4 regions of the Streptomyces sp. NPDC008163 genome follow, and region 3 is predicted to be linked to each of the others. Evidence: riboswitches for the same ligand, from Rfam matches in the RefSeq annotation. Region 3 holds a riboswitch; each other region holds the start of a gene.
What was found. A riboswitch is a leader RNA that binds a small molecule or an ion and turns the genes downstream of it on or off. The one in region 3 is predicted to bind cobalamin.
Positions count from the first base shown of each region.

Region 1 (4,612 bases), on a different contig from region 3:
CTCGACGGCAGCTGCCTGCTCCGGGCGCAGGACGGCTCCGTACGCGAGGTGAAGGTGGCCGACTTCATCCGGGGCGCGGGCCTCAAGGACCTCGCGGAGGGCGAACTGCTGCGCTCGGTGACGCTGCCCGCGCGGGCGCTGCGCTGCCGTACCGCCTTCCGGCAGGCATCGCTGTACGGTCTCGGCCGGTCCGGCGCCCTGGTGACCGGCACGCTCGATCCGGTGGACGGCTCGCTCGCCGTGACGGTCACCGCCGCCACGGTCCGGCCCTTCCGGTTCTGGTTCCCGCTGCCGCCGACGGCCGGGCGGCTGCGGTCCGCCATCGACGCGGCGGTGTCCGGCACCGAGTGGTTCGACGACATCCACGGACTGCCCGAGTGGCGCCGCCACATGGCGCTGCGCCTCGCCGAAGAGGTCCGCCGCGAGCTGACCGATCCATCCGGAAGGGACGACCGATGAGCTACGAACTCCACGTCAACGGACGCACGTCCGAGGAGGAGCCGCGTGCCGGCCAGTGCCTGCGGACCTATCTGCGCGAACGCGGCTGGTTCGGCGTGAAGAAGGGCTGCGACGCCGGCGACTGCGGCGCCTGCACCGTCCACGTCGACGGCGAGCCGGTGCACAGCTGCCTCTACCCGGCGGTGCGCGCCGCCGGCCGTACGGTGACGACCGTCGAGGGCCTGGCCGCGTCGGACGGCGAACTCCACCCCGTACAGCGCAAGTTCCTTGACGCGCAGGGCTACCAGTGCGGGTTCTGCACCGTCGGGTTCCTGATGACCACGGCGGCCCTGGACGGCCGGGACGGTCGTCGCGGGCAAGGCGGTGCTCCTCGCCGAGACCTCCCTGGAACAGCGCCTGCGCACCCTGGCCGCCCGCCACACCGGAGTCGCCCGGCACCTGTGCGTGCTCGGCGCGGAGTCCGTCGACTGCGCCGGGCGGCTCGTCACGCTCAAGGAGCTGTACGAGGCGGGGCACACCCTCGGCGCGGCGGACGAACTCGCGGCCGAAGGGCACTGGGGCGGCTCGCCGCGCTCCGTCGCCTTCAACGCCCAGTGGTTCCGGATCGCCGTCGACCCCGGCACCGGCGAGATCCGCATCCTGCGCAGCGTCTACGCAGCCGACGCCGGGAAGGTCATGAACCCGATGCAGTGCCGGGGCCAGGTCGAGGGCGGCGTGGCCCAGGCGCTCGGCGCGACGCTCTTCGAGACCGTCCGGGTCGACGACCGGGGCAGGGTCACCACGGCCGCGTTCCGCCGCTACCGGCTGCCCCAGTACGCCGACGTCCCCCGGACCGAGGTGTACTTCACGGAGACCTCCGACTCGACCGGCCCGCTCGGCGCCAAGTCCATGAGCGAGAGCCCCTTCAACCCCGTCGCGCCCGCGTTCGCCAACGCCCTGCGGGACGCCACGGGCATCCGCTTCACCGAGCTGCCGGTGACCCGTGACCGGGTCTGGCTCGCGCTGCACCGGCGGGCGGAGGGGGTCGGCCGATAGACCAGGGCCGTGCCAGGCCCGTACTCGTACATAGGCTGTCCTGGGCGGAGATCGACGCGGACTTCGGCAACGCGCCGGTCCTGCTCGCCACCCGCATGGACGACCACGACCTGGACGAGGCCGGCACCCAGCTCGTCGTCCCGTCCGACCGGTGCGGCGCGCGCTACGTCAGTGCCGTCACCGGCATCTGGCTCGGCCGCCACCACCGCGAGGAGGGTGTCCCGGAGGCGGTGTGACCGTGCCTCAGGCGCCCCACCTCAGGGCGATCGTGTCGCCCACGCCGATGGACCGGTTGCGGGTGGCCGAACGCGTCGTCCAGTACGCCGACCGCGTACTCCACCTCTCCGGCGACGGCCAGGTCCGCATCGGCGCCCCCGTCGACATCCTGCGCACCTCCGCCATCGCACCCCCATCGTGGAGCTCCGCCGCGCCGCCGGATGGGACCCCCTCCCGCTGTCCATCCGCGACGCCAGGCGCACCGCCCGCGAGCTGCGCACCCGACTGACCGGCCACACCCCGGCACCCGTCCGCCAGGGCCCCGGACCCGACCGGCCCGACCTGCTCACCGCCCGCAAGGTGACCCTCGCCCACAAGGGCGTCCCCGCCGTCCGCGAGGTCGACCTCACCCGCGCTGCGCCCCCTCGGCGCGGGCACGGCGGGCATCGAGACCGTCTTCTTCGTCCTCGTCCTCGCGGGGCGGGTCTTCGGCCCGGGCTTCGGCTTCACCCTCGGCTGCACGTCGCTGTTCGCCTCCGCGCTCATCACGGGGGCGTCGGCCCCTGGATGCCGTACCAGATGTTCGGCTGCGCCTTCGTCGGCATGCTCGCCGGGTTCCTCCCGCGCGCCACCGGCCGTCGCGAAGTCCTTCTGCTCGCCGTCTACGGCTCCCTGTCCGGCTACCTCTTCGGATTCCTCCTCAACCTCTCCTTCCGGCCGTTCTCCCTCGACCCGAACAGCTCCATCGCCTACCTGCCCATCCTGCTCGCCGGCCCCGCCGTGCTCACCACGTTCCGCCGTGCCGCCCGCCGCGCCCGCTGCCGCGCCCCGGCCCGCTTCACCGCGCCTCAGCCGGTGGACCGTCCTGAGGGTCATGAGACGATGGCCGCCGAATCGGGCGACGGGAGCTGAGGAAGCCGGTGTGAATCCGGCGCGGTCCCGCCACTGTGACCGGGCACGACCCGGGAGCCAGACACTCACACCGTCGCCACCTCCACGACGTCCGGGGCGGACCTCCCCGGTGAGAGGCGGACGGCGCCATGCCGGAATCAGCGACCCCTTCGGCCACGGCCTCCGCACCCAGCAGAGTGACGGTGTGCCGGGACTGCTGCTGCGGCACGGTCAAGGTGCCGGGCGACCACAGGGCCCAGACCGCGCGGCTGCGCTCGGCCGTCCCACTGCGCGTCTCCGAGTGCCTGGACGTGTGCGAACAGGCCAACGTCATCGTCGTACAGCCGTCGGCCGAGGCCCGTCGCGCCGGGGCCCGGCCGGTGTGGCTCGGCCTGGTCAACGACCCCGACGCGACCGAGGACGTCATAGCCTGGGTGAACGCCGGAGGCCCGGGCACGGCCCCGATGCCGGAGATCCTCGACCTGTACGCGTTCGACCCGGGCGCGCCCGGCCGGGGGCCGGGACGCGAGTGACGTCCCGGCCCCCGGCAACCCCGTTCAGGAGGAGGGCAGTTCCGCCCGGACGGTACGGGCGGCGGCGACCAGGTTCTCCAGGGAGGCCCGGGTCTCGGCCCAGCCGCGGGTCTTGAGGCCGCAGTCGGGGTTCACCCAGAGCCGTTCGGCGGGGATCGCCTTCAGCCCCGTACGCAGCAGCTCGGCGGCCTCCTCGGCGCTCGGGACACGGGGCGAGTGGATGTCGTAGACCCCCGGTCCCGCCTCACGCGGATAGCCGTGGGCCGCCAGCTCGTGGGCCACCTGCATGTGGGAGCGGGCGGCCTCCAGGCTGATGACGTCGGCGTCCAGGTCGTCGATGGCCTGGACGATGTCACCGAACTCCGCGTAGCACATGTGGGTGTGGATCTGGGTGGCCGGCCGCACCCCGCTGGTCGTGAGCCGGAACGCCTCCGTGGCCCAGGCCAGGTAGTCCGCCCGGTCGGCCGCCCGCAGCGGCAGCGTCTCGCGCAGGGCGGGCTCATCCACCTGGATCACCGAAGTCCCGCTCGCCTCCAAGTCATTGACCTCGTCGCGCAGGGCGAGGGCGACCTGCCGGGCGGTGTCCCCGAGCGGCAGGTCGTCGCGGACGAACGACCAGGCGAGCATGGTGACCGGACCCGTGAGCATGCCCTTGACCGGGCGGTCGCTCAGCGACTGGGCGTAGGAGGTCCAGCGCACGGTCATCGGCTCGGGGCGCGAGATGTCCCCGGCGAGGACCGGCGGACGCACGTACCGGGTGCCGTACGACTGCACCCAGCCGTGCTGGGTGGCGAGGTAGCCCGTCAGCTGCTCGGCGAAGTACTGCACCATGTCGTTGCGTTCGGGTTCGCCGTGCACCAGGACGTCGATGCCCGTCTTCTCCTGGAAGGAGACGACCTCCCGGATCTCCGTCCGGATGCGCTCCTCGTAACCCGCCGTGTCGATGCGCCCGGCGCGCAGGTCGGCGCGGGCCGTCCGCAGCTCGCCGGTCTGCGGGAACGAACCGATGGTTGTCGTCGGCAGCAACGGCAGCCCCAGGTGCGCCCGCTGGGCCGCGGCCCGCTCGGTGTACGGCTGGGAGCGGCGGCCGTCCGCGTCCGTCACGGCCTCGGCCCGGGCGCGCACGGCCGGGTCGCGGGTGAGGGGGGAGCGGGCGCGGGAGGCCAGGGCTGCCCTGTTGGCGGAGAGTTCGCCGGCGATGGTGTCGGTGCCCTGCGCGAGGGCCTTCGCCAGGGTGACGATCTCCGTGGTCTTCTGCCGGGCGAAGGCCAGCCAGTGCACGATCTGCGGGTCGATGTCCCGCTCCGCGGCGGCGTCCAGCGGCACGTGCAGCAGCGAGCAGGAGGCGGCCACGTCGACGCGGTCGGCCAGCCCGAGGAGGGTGCCGAGCGTGGACAGCGACTTCTGGAGGTCGTTGATCCAGATGTTGCGGCCGTTGACGACACCGGCGACCAGGCGCTTGCCCGGCAGTCCGCCCA
Region 1 is NZ_JBIBHG010000013.1:204,444-209,055, reverse strand. It holds partial or broken gene ACFZAT_RS27200 (FAD binding domain-containing protein) at 1-459, shown strand, start outside; partial or broken gene ACFZAT_RS27195 ((2Fe-2S)-binding protein) at 456-734, shown strand; partial or broken gene ACFZAT_RS27190 (xanthine dehydrogenase family protein molybdopterin-binding subunit) at 793-1,494, shown strand; partial or broken gene ACFZAT_RS27185 (molybdopterin-dependent oxidoreductase) at 1,530-1,730, shown strand; partial or broken gene ACFZAT_RS27180 (cobalt ABC transporter ATP-binding protein) at 1,799-2,118, shown strand; partial or broken gene ACFZAT_RS27175 (ECF transporter S component) at 2,111-2,562, shown strand; cobalamin riboswitch at 2,576-2,710, shown strand; gene ACFZAT_RS27170 (hypothetical protein) at 2,751-3,134, shown strand; gene metE (5-methyltetrahydropteroyltriglutamate--homocysteine S-methyltransferase) at 3,159-4,612, opposite strand, start outside.
Region 1: linked by a shared signal. The riboswitch ahead of ACFZAT_RS27170 (hypothetical protein) and the one ahead of ACFZAT_RS07610 (cobalamin biosynthesis protein) in region 3 are both predicted to bind cobalamin.

Region 2 (4,612 bases), on a different contig from region 3:
CGCAGAACATGGCGGCCAGGTTGAGGTCGTGCAGGGCGACGACGGCGGTCAGCGGAAGCGAGGCGACCAGGGCGAGCAGTTCCAGCTGGTGCTGGATGTCCAGATGGTTGGTCGGTTCGTCGAGGAGGAGTTCGCGCGGCTGCTGGGCGAGCGCGCGGGCGATCTGGACGCGCTGGCGCTCCCCGCCGGACAGCGTGTGCCAGGACTGGTCGCGACGGCCGGTGAGCCCGGTGCGTTCCAACGCCTCGTCCACCGCCGCCGCGTCCGCCCCCGTCGGTGCCGACCAGGCGCGCCGGTGCGGGATGCGGCCCAGGCGTACGACGTCCAGGACGCTCAGCTCGTCCTGGGTGGCGGCGTGCTGGTCGACGACCGCGACGCGCCGGGCCACCGCGCGGCGGCCGACGTCGGGCAGCGGTGCGCCGTCCAGGGTGACGACGCCCGTGTGCGGGGCGAGGACCCCGGAGAGGATGCGCAGCAGCGTGGACTTGCCGGAGCCGTTCGGTCCGATCAGGCCCACGGTGGTGCCGGGCTCCGGGGCGAGCGTCACGCCGTCCAGGAGGAGGCGGCCGCCGGCTTCCCGGGCGACCCTTTCGGCCCGCAGGCCCTCGGCCGTCGTCCCGGTCACGCGGGCCGCCTGGTGCGGTAGAGGACGGCGACGAAGGCGGGCACGCCGATCAGGGCGGTGACGACGCCCACCGGGACCTCCTGGGGGTCGAGGACGGTCCGGGCGAGCGTGTCGACCCAGACGAGGAAGACGGCTCCGGCGAGCGCGGTGACCGGCAGCAGTCTGCGATGGCCCGAGCCGGTGAGGGCGCGGGCGGCGTGCGGCAGGACCAGCCCGACGAAGCCGATGGCCCCGGCCGAGCTGACGAGCGCGGCGGTGAGCAGCGCGGTCGTGCAGAGCAGAACGGTCCGCACGCGGGCGACGTTCACCCCGAGGGCGGCGGCCGCGTCCTGCCCGAAGGCGAAGGCGTCGAGCGTACGGGCGTGGCCCAGGCAGATCAGCAGGCTGACGGCGAGAACGGCGGAGCAGACCCACACATCGGTCCAGCCGACCCCGCCGAGCGAGCCGAGCAGCCAGAACAGCACGCCCCTGGTCTGCTCGGCGTCGGCGGCCGTCATGACGACGAACGAGGTCAGCGCCGAGAACAGCTGCATGGCCGCGACGCCGGAGAGGACGACCCGGTCGGTGGAGCCGCCCAGGGTGTGGCTGAGCAGCATCACCAGGGCGAAGGAGCACAGCGCCCCGGCGAACGCTCCGGCGGGCAGTGTCACCGCTCCCCCGCCGACGCCGAGCACGACGACGAGGACCGCGCCGGTGGACGCGCCGGAGGAGACGCCGAGGACGAACGGGTCCGCGAGCGGGTTGCGCAGCAGGGACTGCATGACGGTTCCGCAGACCGCGAGGCCCGCCCCGCAGACGGCGGCGAGCAGCGTACGCGGCATGCGCAGGTTCCAGATGATGCCGTCGCGGATCGGGCTGAGCCGTACCTCGCCGACGCCGAGGTGGGCGGCGACGGCGGACCAGACGTCCACGACGGAGATCCGGGCGGGTCCGATGGTGACGGCGACCGCGACGGAGAGGGCGAGCAGCACGACGCCACCGGTCCACAGGAGGCCGCCGCGCAGCCGGGAGCGTGCGGGCGCCGCTTCCGGTGCCCGGTCACGCGGGGCCTTTCCGGGTGGGGCGGCGAGCCGGTCGGTGGCCGTCACCCCGCGAGCCCGAAGTCGCGCAGCCCGGCGGCCACCAGCTCCACGCCCTCGACCGTGCGGATGGTCGGGTTCATGGCCTGGCCGCTGAGCAGTACGTAGCGCTTGCGGCGTACGGCGTCCATCGTCTTCGTGACGGGGTTGGACTCCAGGAAGGCGATCTTCCCGGCGGCGCTCTCGGCGGTCTGGGACTTGCGGGTGAGGTCGCCGATGACGAGGACGTCCGGGTTGCGGTCGGCGACGGTCTCCCAGTTGATCTGGGGCCATTCGTCGTGCGTGTCGCCGAAGACGTTCTTCAGGCCCAGTTCCCGGCTGATGATGCCCGGCGCCCCGCAGCAGCCCGCCAGGTAGGGGGCCTCGGAGTTGGCGAACCAGTACATGACGGAGGTGCCGGATCCGCCGATGCCGTCGGCGGCCTCGCGGATACGGTCACGGAGCCGCCCGACCAGCTTCTCGCCACGCTCGGGCACGCCGAACACCCGCGCCAGGTCGCGCACTTCGGCGTAGACGCTGTCCATGGTCAGGGCTCCGGTGCGGACGCCGTCGCCGTCCTTGGTGTTGTCCTTGGCGGTGCAGTCGGCGGGCGCGACATAGGTGGGGACGCCCAGCTTCTCGAACTGTTCGCGCGGGGCGACGCCGCCCTTGGCGAGGGTCGACTCGAAGTCGGCGGCGACGAGGTCGGGTTCCTGGTCGAGGACCTTCTCGGAGGAGGGCCGGTTGTCGGCGATCCGCTTCACGCCCGCGTTGGCCTTCTCCAGGCCCTTCATCACCGGGTCGGTCCAGGTGGCGGTCGCGGCGATCCGGTCCTGGAGGCCGAGCGAGAGCAGGATCTCCGTGGTGCCCTGGTCGACGGATACGGCACGCCGGGGCGGGGCGTCCACGGTGACGGTGCGCCCGCAGTTCTTGAGCGTGACCGGATAGCCGTCCGACTTCCCCGTCGCGTCGGTCTGTTCGGAGGGCGGCCCCCCGCAGGCGGTCAGCAGGAGGAGGGCGGCGGTGAGCAGGGCGGCGGAACGGGCGGGGCCGGATATCGGCGGCACGGGGTACCTCGGCGTCTCTGGGCCCATGCGCGGGGCCCGCTGTACGGAACCCGCCGCCCGGTCCCGGACGGCGGTCGCCAGCAGGTCTTCGGACTCGGGTTCGTCCGGGCGGGACGCCTTCCCGGGAGACGCCGGGTCTCCCAGTGGCCGTGGCCCCGCCCGTCCCCCTCACCGCTGCGCGTCAGTTCCGGATTCGCACCGGATTCCCTGACCCCTACGTGGAGTTCGACTGGCTCGGGCACGCTACCACGGGCTTACGCGCAGATCAGCCGCGCCCTCGTCCGCCCGGGAACGGCAGCTCACGGGCGCTGGAGCGCCACCACCGCGTTGTGCCCGCCGAAGCCGAAGGAGTGGCTGACGGCCCGGCGGACCTGCCGTACCAGCGGCACCTTGGTGACGCAGTCGATGTCGAACCCGGGCGCGGGCGCGTCCAGATTGGCGACCGGCGGGACGACCCCGCGCTGGAGGGTGAGGACCGTCAGCCCGGCCTCGATCGCCCCGGCCGCGCCCATGCAGTGCCCGAGCACGCCCTTGGGGGCGGTGACGGGTGGCCGGTGCGGGTACACCCGGCTGATCAGCGCGGCCTCGGCGGCGTCGTTGCGCAGGGTCGCGGTGCCGTGCGCGTTGACGTGCTCCACCTCGTCGGCCCGCCAGCCCGCGTCGCGCAGGGCGGCCTCGACGGCGGCCCCGGCGACCCGCCCGTCGGGGTTCGGGCTGGTGGGGTGATGGGCGTCCGTGGTGGCGCCGGTGCCGGCGAGCAGGGCCCGTGGTTCGGCGCCCCTGGCCTCCGCGTCGGCCACGCGCTCCAGCACCATGACGGCGGCGCCCTCGCCCATGACGAGTCCGGCGCGGTCGGCGGCGAAGGGCCGGCTGAGCCGGGACAGGTCGCCGTCCGCGCGGGCGGCGGCCCCGGACCGGGCGAAGCCGGTCATGGCGATCGGGAAGACGGTCGACTCGGTCGCCCCCGCGATCGCCACGTCGCACTGCCCGGCGGCCAGGAGGTCCCGGGCGACGGACAGTGCGGTGACGCCGGAGGAGCAGGCCGTGCAGGGGGCCATGCTGGGGCCGGTGGCCCGCATCTCGATCGCGATCTCGGCGGCGGGCATGTTGGGGATGGTCAGCAGGACCCCGGCGGGCGAGGTCGCCTCCGGGCCCCGCCGCTCCAGGACCAGCGCCTGGTCGGTGAGGTGCGCGGATCCCCCGCTGCTGGTGCCGACGACGACCGCGACCCGGCTGCCGTCCCAGCCGGCCGGGTCGAGCCCGGCGTCCGCGACGGCCTCCCTGGCGGCCAGGACCGCGAACTTGACGTACCGGCCCATCCGGAAGGCGGTACGGCGCCCGATCTCGGCGTCCAGGTCGATGCCGTCGACCACGCAGGCGAAGTCGACCGCGCACCCGGCGAGCGCGGGGACGGTGCGGGCCGGGCTCACGGCGGCGCACACGCCGTCCCAGGTGGACTCGGTGTCGTTGCCGACCGGGGTGATCATGCCGAGCCCGGTGACGGCGATGGCCGGCGTCCTCATCGGGCGCCGGCCGACGCCTGCAGGTGCGCCGTGAGCTCGGCGAGAGTGGTCCCCCGGGTCAGGGTCCCGTTGTCCAGCTCGACCCCGGTGGTCTCCCGGAGGACGACGGCGAACTCGGCGGCCGCGAGGGAGTCCATGTCCAGGCTGTCCATCGTGGAGCCCGGAAGGATCTCGGCCACGGGCACCTTGAAGGTACGGCTGAGTACGTCGGTGATGCGGGGGTGGATCGTGCTCATGGTCTTCCTTTCCTCATGCCCATCCGGTGGGGTGTCCGGCGCCGGCGCGCACGGCCCCGACGCCGGAACAACTGAGCAGCGTCGCTCCGGTTACGCCTTGCGG
Region 2 is NZ_JBIBHG010000011.1:124,152-128,763, reverse strand. It holds gene ACFZAT_RS23985 (ATP-binding cassette domain-containing protein) at 1-625, opposite strand, end outside; gene ACFZAT_RS23980 (iron chelate uptake ABC transporter family permease subunit) at 622-1,713, opposite strand; gene ACFZAT_RS23975 (ABC transporter substrate-binding protein) at 1,710-2,750, opposite strand; cobalamin riboswitch at 2,812-2,999, opposite strand; gene ACFZAT_RS23970 (beta-ketoacyl synthase N-terminal-like domain-containing protein) at 3,050-4,273, opposite strand; gene ACFZAT_RS23965 (phosphopantetheine-binding protein) at 4,270-4,509, opposite strand; gene ACFZAT_RS23960 (hypothetical protein) at 4,600-4,612, opposite strand, start outside.
Region 2: linked by a shared signal. The riboswitch ahead of ACFZAT_RS23975 (ABC transporter substrate-binding protein) and the one ahead of ACFZAT_RS07610 (cobalamin biosynthesis protein) in region 3 are both predicted to bind cobalamin.

Region 3 (4,612 bases):
CGCGGCGCTCGTCGGCGCCATCCTGTGGAATCTTCTGACCTGGCTGGTCGGGCTCCCGTCCAGCTCCTCCCACGCACTGTTCGGCGGCCTCATCGGCGCCGCGGTGATGTCCGCCGGCTGGTCGTCGGTCAACGGCGGCACCGTCGTCACCAAGGTGCTGCTGCCCGCCGTCGCCGCCCCGATCGTGGCCGGTGTGGCCGCGCTCCTGGCCACCAGGCTCACGTACCGGATCGGCGGGAAGATCCGCAACGACGCCCAGGAGAAGGCCACCGCCAAGGGCTACCGGGCGGGGCAGATCGCCTCGGCCGGGCTCGTCTCGCTCGCCCACGGCACCAACGACGCGCAGAAGACGATGGGCATCATCACCCTCGCCCTGGTCACCGGCGGCGTCCTCTCCCCCGGCTCCAACCCGCCGGTCTGGGTCATCGTCAGCGCCGGCCTGGCCATCGCGCTCGGCACGTACCTCGGCGGCTGGCGCATCATCCGCACCATGGGCAGCGGCCTGACCGAACTGAAGCCCCCGCAGGGCTTCGCCGCCCAGACCAGCGCGGCCACCGTCATCCTGGCCTCCTCGCACCTCGGCTTCTCCCTCTCCACCACGCAGTCCTGCTCCGGGGCCGTGATGGGCGCGGGTCTCGGCCGTGCCGGGGGTGTGGTCCGCTGGTCCACCGCCACCCGGATGTTCGTCGCCTGGGGCCTGACCCTGCCGGCCGCCGGTCTGGTCGGCGCGGGCGCCGAGTTCCTGACGAAGCAGGGCACCTGGGGCGTCGTGGTCGTCGCGGCCCTCCTGGTCGCCGGGTCCGGGGCGATCTGGGTGCTCTCGCGCCGCAAGCCCGTCGGCCACGGCGATGTCGCACCCGGCACCGAGGACACGGCCCCGGCCGAGCCCGCCGGTGTCGTCACCCAGGCCATCGCGGCCGTGAGCCCGCCGCCCACTGTGGCGCACGACCTCGCCGCCACCATCCCGGCGCCCGCCGCTCCGGTCGCCGCCGATCCGGCCCGACCCGCCACGGTCTGACAGACCCCGGTACTCCGGTAAAGGACACCCCGTATGAACATCGACTGGGCAGCTCTGGGCACCGTCTTCGGCGTCTCCCTCGTCACCACCGTCGCCCTGGTGGGCCTCTTCACGCTCGGCATCGTCGGCCTCTCCAAGCAGCCGGAAGCGGCTGCCGGGGGCGGTCCGGCGGGCGGGTCGGTCCTGCTGGCGCGGGCCGGGGCGTACGTCTGCTTCGGGCTGTGCGCGGCGGCGGTCGCGTACGGCATCTATCTCATCGTCGCCTGACGCGGCACCACCCCATCGGGCCGGACGCACCTCGGGTGCGCCCGGCCCGATGTGCGTCCGCCCACACTCCGCCACCGCAGGTCAACGGCGAGTTGACGGGCGTTCGCGGGGCGTGGTGGACTGCCGGAGCCATTACGGCGACAGCAGAGGAAGCCGGTGCGAATCCGGCGCGGTCCCGCCACTGTCACCGGGGAGCGGTCCCCCACCGCACGTCACGGCCCGCCCAGCGGGCTGGAAGACCGGGGGAATCCGCCGATCCGGAAGCCAGGAGACTCCTGTCGCCGTCACGTCGAACCAGGGCGCGGACCCTGAGTGAGGACATATCGCCATGCCCGGCTGCCGTGCGCCCCTCTCCCCACAGCCCCTTCCGGCGGACTCCGGTACGGCCGGCTGAACCGTGCGTGCCGATCGCATCTACGCGTACGGCGCCACCGCCGGCCTGATCGGCGACCTGCTGCTCGGTGACCCCCGCAGGGGCCACCCGGTCGCCGCCTTCGGGCGGGCCGCCGCGGCCGTCGAGGACCGGCTCTGGCGCGACCACCGCGGCCGGGGCGCCCTGCACACCCTGATCTGCGCCGGGGGCGCCGCCGGGAGCGCCGCGCTCGCCGCCCGCGCCCTGCGCCGCCACCCCGCCGCTTCCGTGGCGCTGACCGCCGCCGCCACCTGGTCCGTCGTCGGCGGTACGTCGCTGGGGCGCGAGGCCCGGGCGATCGGCGGGGCGCTCGCCGCGGGGGACATCGAGCTGGCCCGGGAGCGGCTGCCGCACCTGTGCGGGCGCGACCCACAGGCGCTGGACGGCCCCGGGATCGCGCGCGCCGTGGTGGAGTCCGTCGCCGAGAACACCTCGGACGCCGTGGTCGGCGCCCTCGTCTGGGGCGCCCTCGCCGGAGTTCCCGGGCTCGTCGGCTTCCGCGCCGCCAACACGCTCGACGCGATGGTCGGCCACAAGTCGCCGCGCCACCTGCGGTACGGCTGGGCATCGGCCCGGCTCGACGACCTCGCGGGCTGGCCCGGCGCCCGGCTCACCGCCCTGCTCGCCGTGGCCTCCGGCGGCCGCCCCCGGGAGGCCGTACGCGCCTGGTCGGCGGATGCCGCGAAGCACCCGAGCCCCAACGCGGGCCCGGTGGAGGCCGCGTTCGCCGGGGCACTCGGCGTACGCCTGGGCGGGACCCTGGCCTACGGCGGGCGCGTCGAGCACCGGCCCGTGCTCAACGGGGAGGCCGGGCGGGCGGTGGAGACCGGGGACATCGAGCGCGCGGTGCGGCTCTCGCGCCGGGTGGGCGTGCTCGCCCTCGGCGTCACCGTGGCCGCCCGGCTGGGCGCGGCGGCGGTCGCGCGCCGCATCGCGGGAGCGGGGCAGGCCCGGAGACCTCACGGATCCCGTACTGCTGGACGGAGAGCGATATGAGTGGCGGACTGCTGGTCGCCGGGACCACATCGGACGCGGGCAAGAGCGTCGTCACGGCGGGCATCTGCCGCTGGCTGGTGCGCCGGGGCGTGAAGGTCGCCCCGTTCAAGGCGCAGAACATGTCGCTGAACTCCTTCGTCACCCGCGAGGGTGCCGAGATCGGCCGGGCCCAGGCCATGCAGGCCCAGGCCGCCCGGGTGGAGCCGACCGCCCTGATGAACCCGGTGCTGCTCAAGCCCGGCGGCGACCGCTCCAGCCAGGTCGTCCTGATGGGGCGGCCGGTCGGCGAGATGAGCGCCCGCGGCTACCACGGCGGGCGGCAGGAACAGCTGCTGTCCACCGTCACGGACTGCCTGGAGCAGCTGCGGGGCACGTACGACGCGGTGATCTGCGAGGGCGCGGGCTCGCCCGCCGAGATCAACCTGCGCCGCACGGACATCGTGAACATGGGCATCGCCCGCGCCGCGCGCTTCCCGGTCGTGGTGGTCGGGGACATCGACCGGGGCGGGGTGTTCGCCTCGTTCTTCGGCACCACCGCGCTGCTCGCGCCGGAGGACCAGGAGCTGATCGCGGGGTATCTGGTCAACAAGTTCCGGGGCGACGTCTCGCTGCTGGAACCGGGGCTCGACATGCTGCGCGATCTGACGGGCCGTCCCACGTACGGGGTGCTGCCCTTCGCGCACGGGCTCGGCATCGACGAGGAGGACGGTCTCAGGGTGTCGCTGCGCGGCACCGTACGCGAGTCGACCGTCGCCCCGCCGCACGGCGAGGACGTCCTGCGCGTCGCCGTGTGCGCGATCCCGCTGATGTCGAACTTCACCGATGTGGACGCGCTGGCCGCCGAACCGGGCGTCGTCGTGCGGTTCGTGGACCGGCCCGAGGAACTGGCCGACGCCGACCTCGTCATCGTGCCCGGCACCCGGGGCACCGTGAAGGCGCTCGCCTGGCTGCGCGAACGCGGGCTCGCCGACGCGCTGCGGCGGCGCGCCGCCGAGGGCCGGCCGGTGCTCGGGATCTGCGGCGGCTACCAGATCCTCGGCGAACACATCGAGGACGAGGTCGAGTCGCGCGCCGGGCAGGTCGACGCGCTCGGGCTGCTGCCCGTACGCGTGCGCTTCGACCGCGAGAAGACCCTCGCCCGGCCGGCCGGCGAGGCGCTCGGTGAGCCCGTCGAGGGGTACGAGATCCATCACGGCGTCGCCGATGTGCGCGGCGGCGAAGCGTTCCTGACGGACGGCCGGGGCACCCCGCTGGACGGCTGCCGGTCCGGTGCCGTCTGGGGCACGCACTGGCACGGCTCGCTGGAGAGCGACGCCTTCCGCCGCCGTTTCCTGGCCGAGGTCGCCCGGCTCACCGGCCGCCGCTTCGTGCCCGCGCCCGACACCTGCTTCGCCGCGCTGCGCGAGGAACAGCTCGACCGCCTCGGCGACCTGATCGAGGAACACGCGGACACCGACGCGCTCTGGCGGCTCATCGAGTCGGGCGCGCCGTCCGGTCTGCCGTTCATCCCGCCGGGAGCGCCCGCCATGCCCGTCAAGGAGGCCCTGTGAGTACGCCCTACCCCTTCACCGCCCTCGTCGGCCAGGACGACCTGCGGCTCGGGCTGCTGCTCAACGCGGTCAGCCCGGCCGTGGGCGGGGTGCTGGTCCGTGGCGAGAAGGGCACCGCCAAGTCGACCGCCGTGCGCGCGCTGGCCGCGCTGATGCCGGAGGTCGCCGTCGTGCCGGGGTGCCGCTTCTCGTGCGACCCCGGCTCGCCCGACCCGGCGTGTCCGGACGGCCCGCACGAGGACGCGGCCGGCGCGTCGCGGGCGGCGCGGACCGTGGAGCTGCCGGTCGGCGCCTCCGAGGACCGGCTCGTCGGGGCGCTCGACATCGAACGGGCCCTCGCGGAGGGCGTGAAGGCCTTCGAACCGGGGC
Region 3 is NZ_JBIBHG010000002.1:560,640-565,251, reverse strand. It holds gene ACFZAT_RS07620 (inorganic phosphate transporter) at 1-1,018, shown strand, start outside; gene ACFZAT_RS07615 (hypothetical protein) at 1,052-1,285, shown strand; cobalamin riboswitch at 1,431-1,560, shown strand; gene ACFZAT_RS07610 (cobalamin biosynthesis protein) at 1,683-2,693, shown strand; gene ACFZAT_RS07605 (cobyric acid synthase) at 2,690-4,243, shown strand; gene ACFZAT_RS07600 (putative cobaltochelatase) at 4,240-4,612, shown strand, end outside.

Region 4 (4,612 bases), on a different contig from region 3:
GCCGGGCACCCCCGTCCCCCCGGAACGGACCCTGGCGGCCGAGTTCGACACCTCGCGCACCACCGTGCGCCAGGCACTCCAGGAACTGGTCGTCGAGGGCCGGTTGGAGCGCATCCAGGGCAAGGGCACCTTCGTCGCCAAGCCGAAGGTCTCGCAGGCCCTGCAACTCACCTCGTACACCGAGGACATGCGCGCCCAGGGCCTCGAACCGACCTCGCAGCTCCTGGACATCGGCTACGTCACCGCCGACGACACCCTCGCCGGGCTGCTCGACATCAGCGCCGGCGGCCGGGTCCTGCGGATCGAGCGCCTGCGCCTCGCGAGCGGCGAGCCGATGGCCATCGAGACCACGCACCTGTCGGCCAAGCGCTTTCCCGCGCTACGCCGTTCACTGGTCAAGTACACCTCGCTCTACACCGCGCTCTCCGAGGTGTACGACGTCCGGCTGGCCGAGGCCGAGGAGACCATCGAGACCTCCCTCGCCACCCCGCGCGAGGCCGGACTGCTCGGCACCGACGTGGGCCTGCCGATGCTGATGCTCTCCCGGCACTCGCTGGACGAACAGGGCGAACCGGTCGAGTGGGTGCGCTCGGTCTACCGCGGCGACCGCTACAAGTTCGTGGCCCGCCTGAAGCGGCCGCTGGACTGACCCGTCGTACGCATGTGCTTCCGAACGGCCCCCGGACCCGCCCCCGGGGGCCGTTCGGCGTTCCCGTAGCCCGGCTTGGCCTGGACCAACCCCCGGACGTTTGCCACCATTCCGGCCATCCGGCCGGTCCGTGACGACCGTTGCCGGACCGCAATGCGGACAGGGGGTGACGGTGGCCGGATGACTCGCCTAGATTTCCTGCGCATTACAGGTGATCAGCGAGGGGACGGAGTCGCCGCCATGCCGGAAGAACCAGAAGGAAAACCACCCACGGTCACACCCGTGCGGGTGGTCATCGCCCTGTGTCTCGTCGCGCCGTTCGTGGCGATGCTCTGGGTGGGTTCGTACGCGAAGATCGACCCGACCTTCATCGGCATCCCGTTCTTCTACTGGTACCAGATGCTCTGGGTGCTGATCTCCACCGCGCTCACCATGATCGCGTACAAGCTGTGGCAGCGTGACCAGCGCGCCCGCAAGGGAGGTGCGTCGGCATGAAGGACGGCGTGAACGGCGTCGCGCTCGGCGTCTTCATCTTCTTCTTCCTGGCCGTCACGGTCATGGGCTTCCTGGCCGCCCGCTGGCGCAAGGCCGAGAACGAGGCCACCCTCGACGAATGGGGCCTGGGCGGACGGTCGTTCGGCACCTGGGTCACCTGGTTCCTGCTCGGCGGCGACCTCTACACCGCGTACACCTTCGTCGCGGTGCCCGCGGCGATCTACTCGCTCGGAGCCTCCGGCTTCTTCGCGGTGCCGTACACCATCCTGGTGTACCCGCTGATCTTCACCTTCCTGCCGCGCCTGTGGTCGGTCTCGCACAAGCACGGGTACGTCACCACCTCGGACTTCGTCCGCGGCCGGTTCGGCTCGAAGGGCCTCTCGCTGGCCGTCGCGGTCACCGGCATCCTCGCCACCATGCCGTACATCGCGCTCCAGCTCGTCGGCATCCAGGCGGTGCTCGACGTGATGGGCGTCGGCGGCGGCGAGAACACCAACTGGTTCGTCAAGGACCTGCCGCTGCTGATCGCGTTCGCGGTGCTCGCCGCGTACACCTACTCCTCCGGGCTGCGGGCGCCGGCGCTGATCGCGTTCGTCAAGGACGGGCTGATCTACCTGGTCATCGCCGTCGCGATCATCTACATCCCGATCAAGCTGGGCGGCTTCGACGACATCTTCGCCTCCGCCCAGGACAAGTTCACCAAGGCGGGCGCGGGCAGCCTCGCACCGGCCGCGGCCGGGCAGTGGGGGTACGCGACCCTGGCGCTCGGGTCCGCGCTGGCGCTGTTCATGTACCCGCACTCGATCACGGCGACGCTCTCCAGCCGCAGCCGTGAGGTGATCCGCCGCAACACCACGATCCTGCCGCTGTATTCGCTGATGCTGGGCCTGCTCGCGCTGCTCGGCTTCATGGCGATCGCCGCCGGCGTCAAGGTGCAGAACGGCCAGCTGGCCATCCCGCAGCTGTTCGAGAACATGTTCCCCGACTGGTTCGCGGGCGTGGCCTTCGCCGCGATCGGCATCGGCGCCCTGGTGCCGGCCGCGATCATGTCCATCGCGGCGGCGAACCTGTTCACGCGCAACATCTACAAGGACTTCCTGAAGCCGGACGCGACGCCCGAGCAGGAGACCAAGGTCTCCAAGCTGGTCTCGCTCCTGGTCAAGGTCGGCGCGCTGGCCTTCGTCCTCACCATGGACAAGACCGTCGCGATCAACTTCCAGCTGCTGGGCGGGATCTGGATCCTCCAGACGATGCCGGCCCTGGTCGGCGGCCTGTTCACCCGGTGGTTCCACCGCTGGGCGCTGCTCGCCGGCTGGGCGGTCGGCATGATCTACGGTACGGCTGCCGCGTACGGGGTCGCGAGCCCCACGCAGAAGCACTTCGGCGGGTCCTCCAAGGAGATCCCGGGCCTCGGCGAGATCGGTTACATCGGCCTCACCGCGTTCGTGCTGAACGTCGTGGTCGTCGTCGTCCTCACCTTCGTCCTGAACGCCGTGAAGGCGCCTGCCGGGATCGACGAGACCTCCCCGGGCGACTACACCGCGGACGCGGGCGACCCGGGCGTCCAGGAGAAGCTGCCGCCGGCCACGGCGGGAGCGCCGGGCGGTCACTGACCGCACACCTTTACGCCACGCGACACAACATGTGGGGGCCGCCCGACAGGACGGCCCCCACATGTATGCTCATGCTCGCTGTCGCCGCAGGGGAATCCGGTGTGAATCCGGAACTGTCCCGCAACGGTGTATTCGGTGCGCTTTGGTGCATCCGTGGAGTCCGAGGACCTGCCGACAGCGCATCCGGCTCGACCGAACCGGATGCCCAGACGTCCGGGCCTCGTGGGATGGGCCGGTGGACGCCGCACGGAGTGCCGCCCCGCCCGGGCCCCCTCCTGCCCGGCTGCCCCCGCTCCCCGCCGGGCCGGAGCCGAGCGAGGGAGAGCACCACGTGACCATCGCGCCAGCCGATCCGGTCTCAGCGGCCGAAGCAACGGGAACCGCGGGCGACGGACCCGGCACCGCACTGCTGCGGACCCTGACCGAACTCACCGCCGACCTGCCCGACACCGACCCCGGTCGCGTCGCCGCCGCCGCACTGCGCGGCCGCAACGCCCGGTCGGACGAGGCGGAGCTGCGCTCGCTGGCCACCGAGGCCGCGGCGGGCCTCATCTCCGAGGACCCCGCCTACTCCCGCCTCGCCGCCCGGCTGCTCACCCGGACCATCGCGGACGAGGCCGCGGGGCAGGGCGCCACCTCGTTCTCGGCCTCGGTCGCCGTGGGCCACCGCGAGGGCCTGATCGCGGACCGCACCGCCGCCTTCGTCACCCTGCACGCGGCCGCCCTGGACGCCCTGGTCGAGCGGTCCCTCGCGGACGGGGCCGACGACCGCTTCGGGTACTTCGGGCTCCGCACCCTGCACAGCCGCTATCTGCTGCGCCACCCGCATACCCGCGAGGTCATCGAGACCCCCCAGCACTTCATGCTCAGGGTCGCCACCGGGCTCGCCGAGGACACCTCCGAGCGGGCGCTGGACGAGGTCGCCGCGCTGTACGGACTGATGAGCCGGCTGGACTACCTGCCGTCCTCGCCGACGCTCTTCAACTCCGGCACCCGCCACCCGCAGATGTCCTCCTGCTATCTGCTGGACTCGCCGCTGGACGAGCTGGACTCGATCTACGACCGCTACCACCAGGTGGCCCGGCTGTCGAAGCACGCGGGCGGCATCGGCCTCTCGTACTCCCGCATCCGCGCCCGGGGTTCGCTGATCCGGGGCACCAACGGCCACTCCAACGGCATCGTGCCGTTCCTCAAGACGCTGGACGCCTCCGTCGCCGCCGTGAACCAGGGCGGCCGGCGCAAGGGCGCCGCCGCGGTCTACCTGGAGACCTGGCACGCGGACATCGAGGAGTTCCTGGAGCTCCGCGACAACACGGGCGAGGACCAGCGCCGCACGCACAACCTGAACCTGGCGCACTGGATCCCGGACGAGTTCATGCGCCGCGTCGACGCGGACGGCACCTGGTCGCTGTTCTCCCCGGCGGACGTGCCCGGGCTGACCGACCTGTGGGGCGACGAGTTCGACGCCGCGTACCGGGCGGCCGAGGCGAAGGGCCTGGCCCGCAAGACCATGCCGGCCCGCGAGCTGTACGGCCGGATGATGCGGACCCTGGCGCAGACCGGGCAGGGCTGGATGACGTTCAAGGACGCCTCCAACCGCACCGCGAACCAGACCGCCGAGCCGGGCAGGGTCGTGCACTCCTCGAACCTGTGCACCGAGATCCTGGAGGTGACCGACGACGGCGAGACGGCCGTGTGCAACCTCGGCTCGGTCAACCTCGGCGCGTTCGTCGAGGGCGGCTCGATCGACTGGGAGCGGCTGGACGCCACCGTGCGGACCGCGGTGACCTTCCTCGACCGGGTCGTGGACATCAACTTCTACCCGACCGAGCAGGCCGGCCGGTCCAACGCCCGC
Region 4 is NZ_JBIBHG010000001.1:759,647-764,258, reverse strand. It holds gene ACFZAT_RS03665 (GntR family transcriptional regulator) at 1-649, shown strand, start outside; gene ACFZAT_RS03660 (DUF3311 domain-containing protein) at 890-1,144, shown strand; gene mctP (monocarboxylate uptake permease MctP) at 1,141-2,757, shown strand; cobalamin riboswitch at 2,816-2,948, shown strand; gene ACFZAT_RS03650 (ribonucleoside-diphosphate reductase subunit alpha) at 3,089-4,612, shown strand, end outside.
Region 4: linked by a shared signal. The riboswitch ahead of ACFZAT_RS03650 (ribonucleoside-diphosphate reductase subunit alpha) and the one ahead of ACFZAT_RS07610 (cobalamin biosynthesis protein) in region 3 are both predicted to bind cobalamin.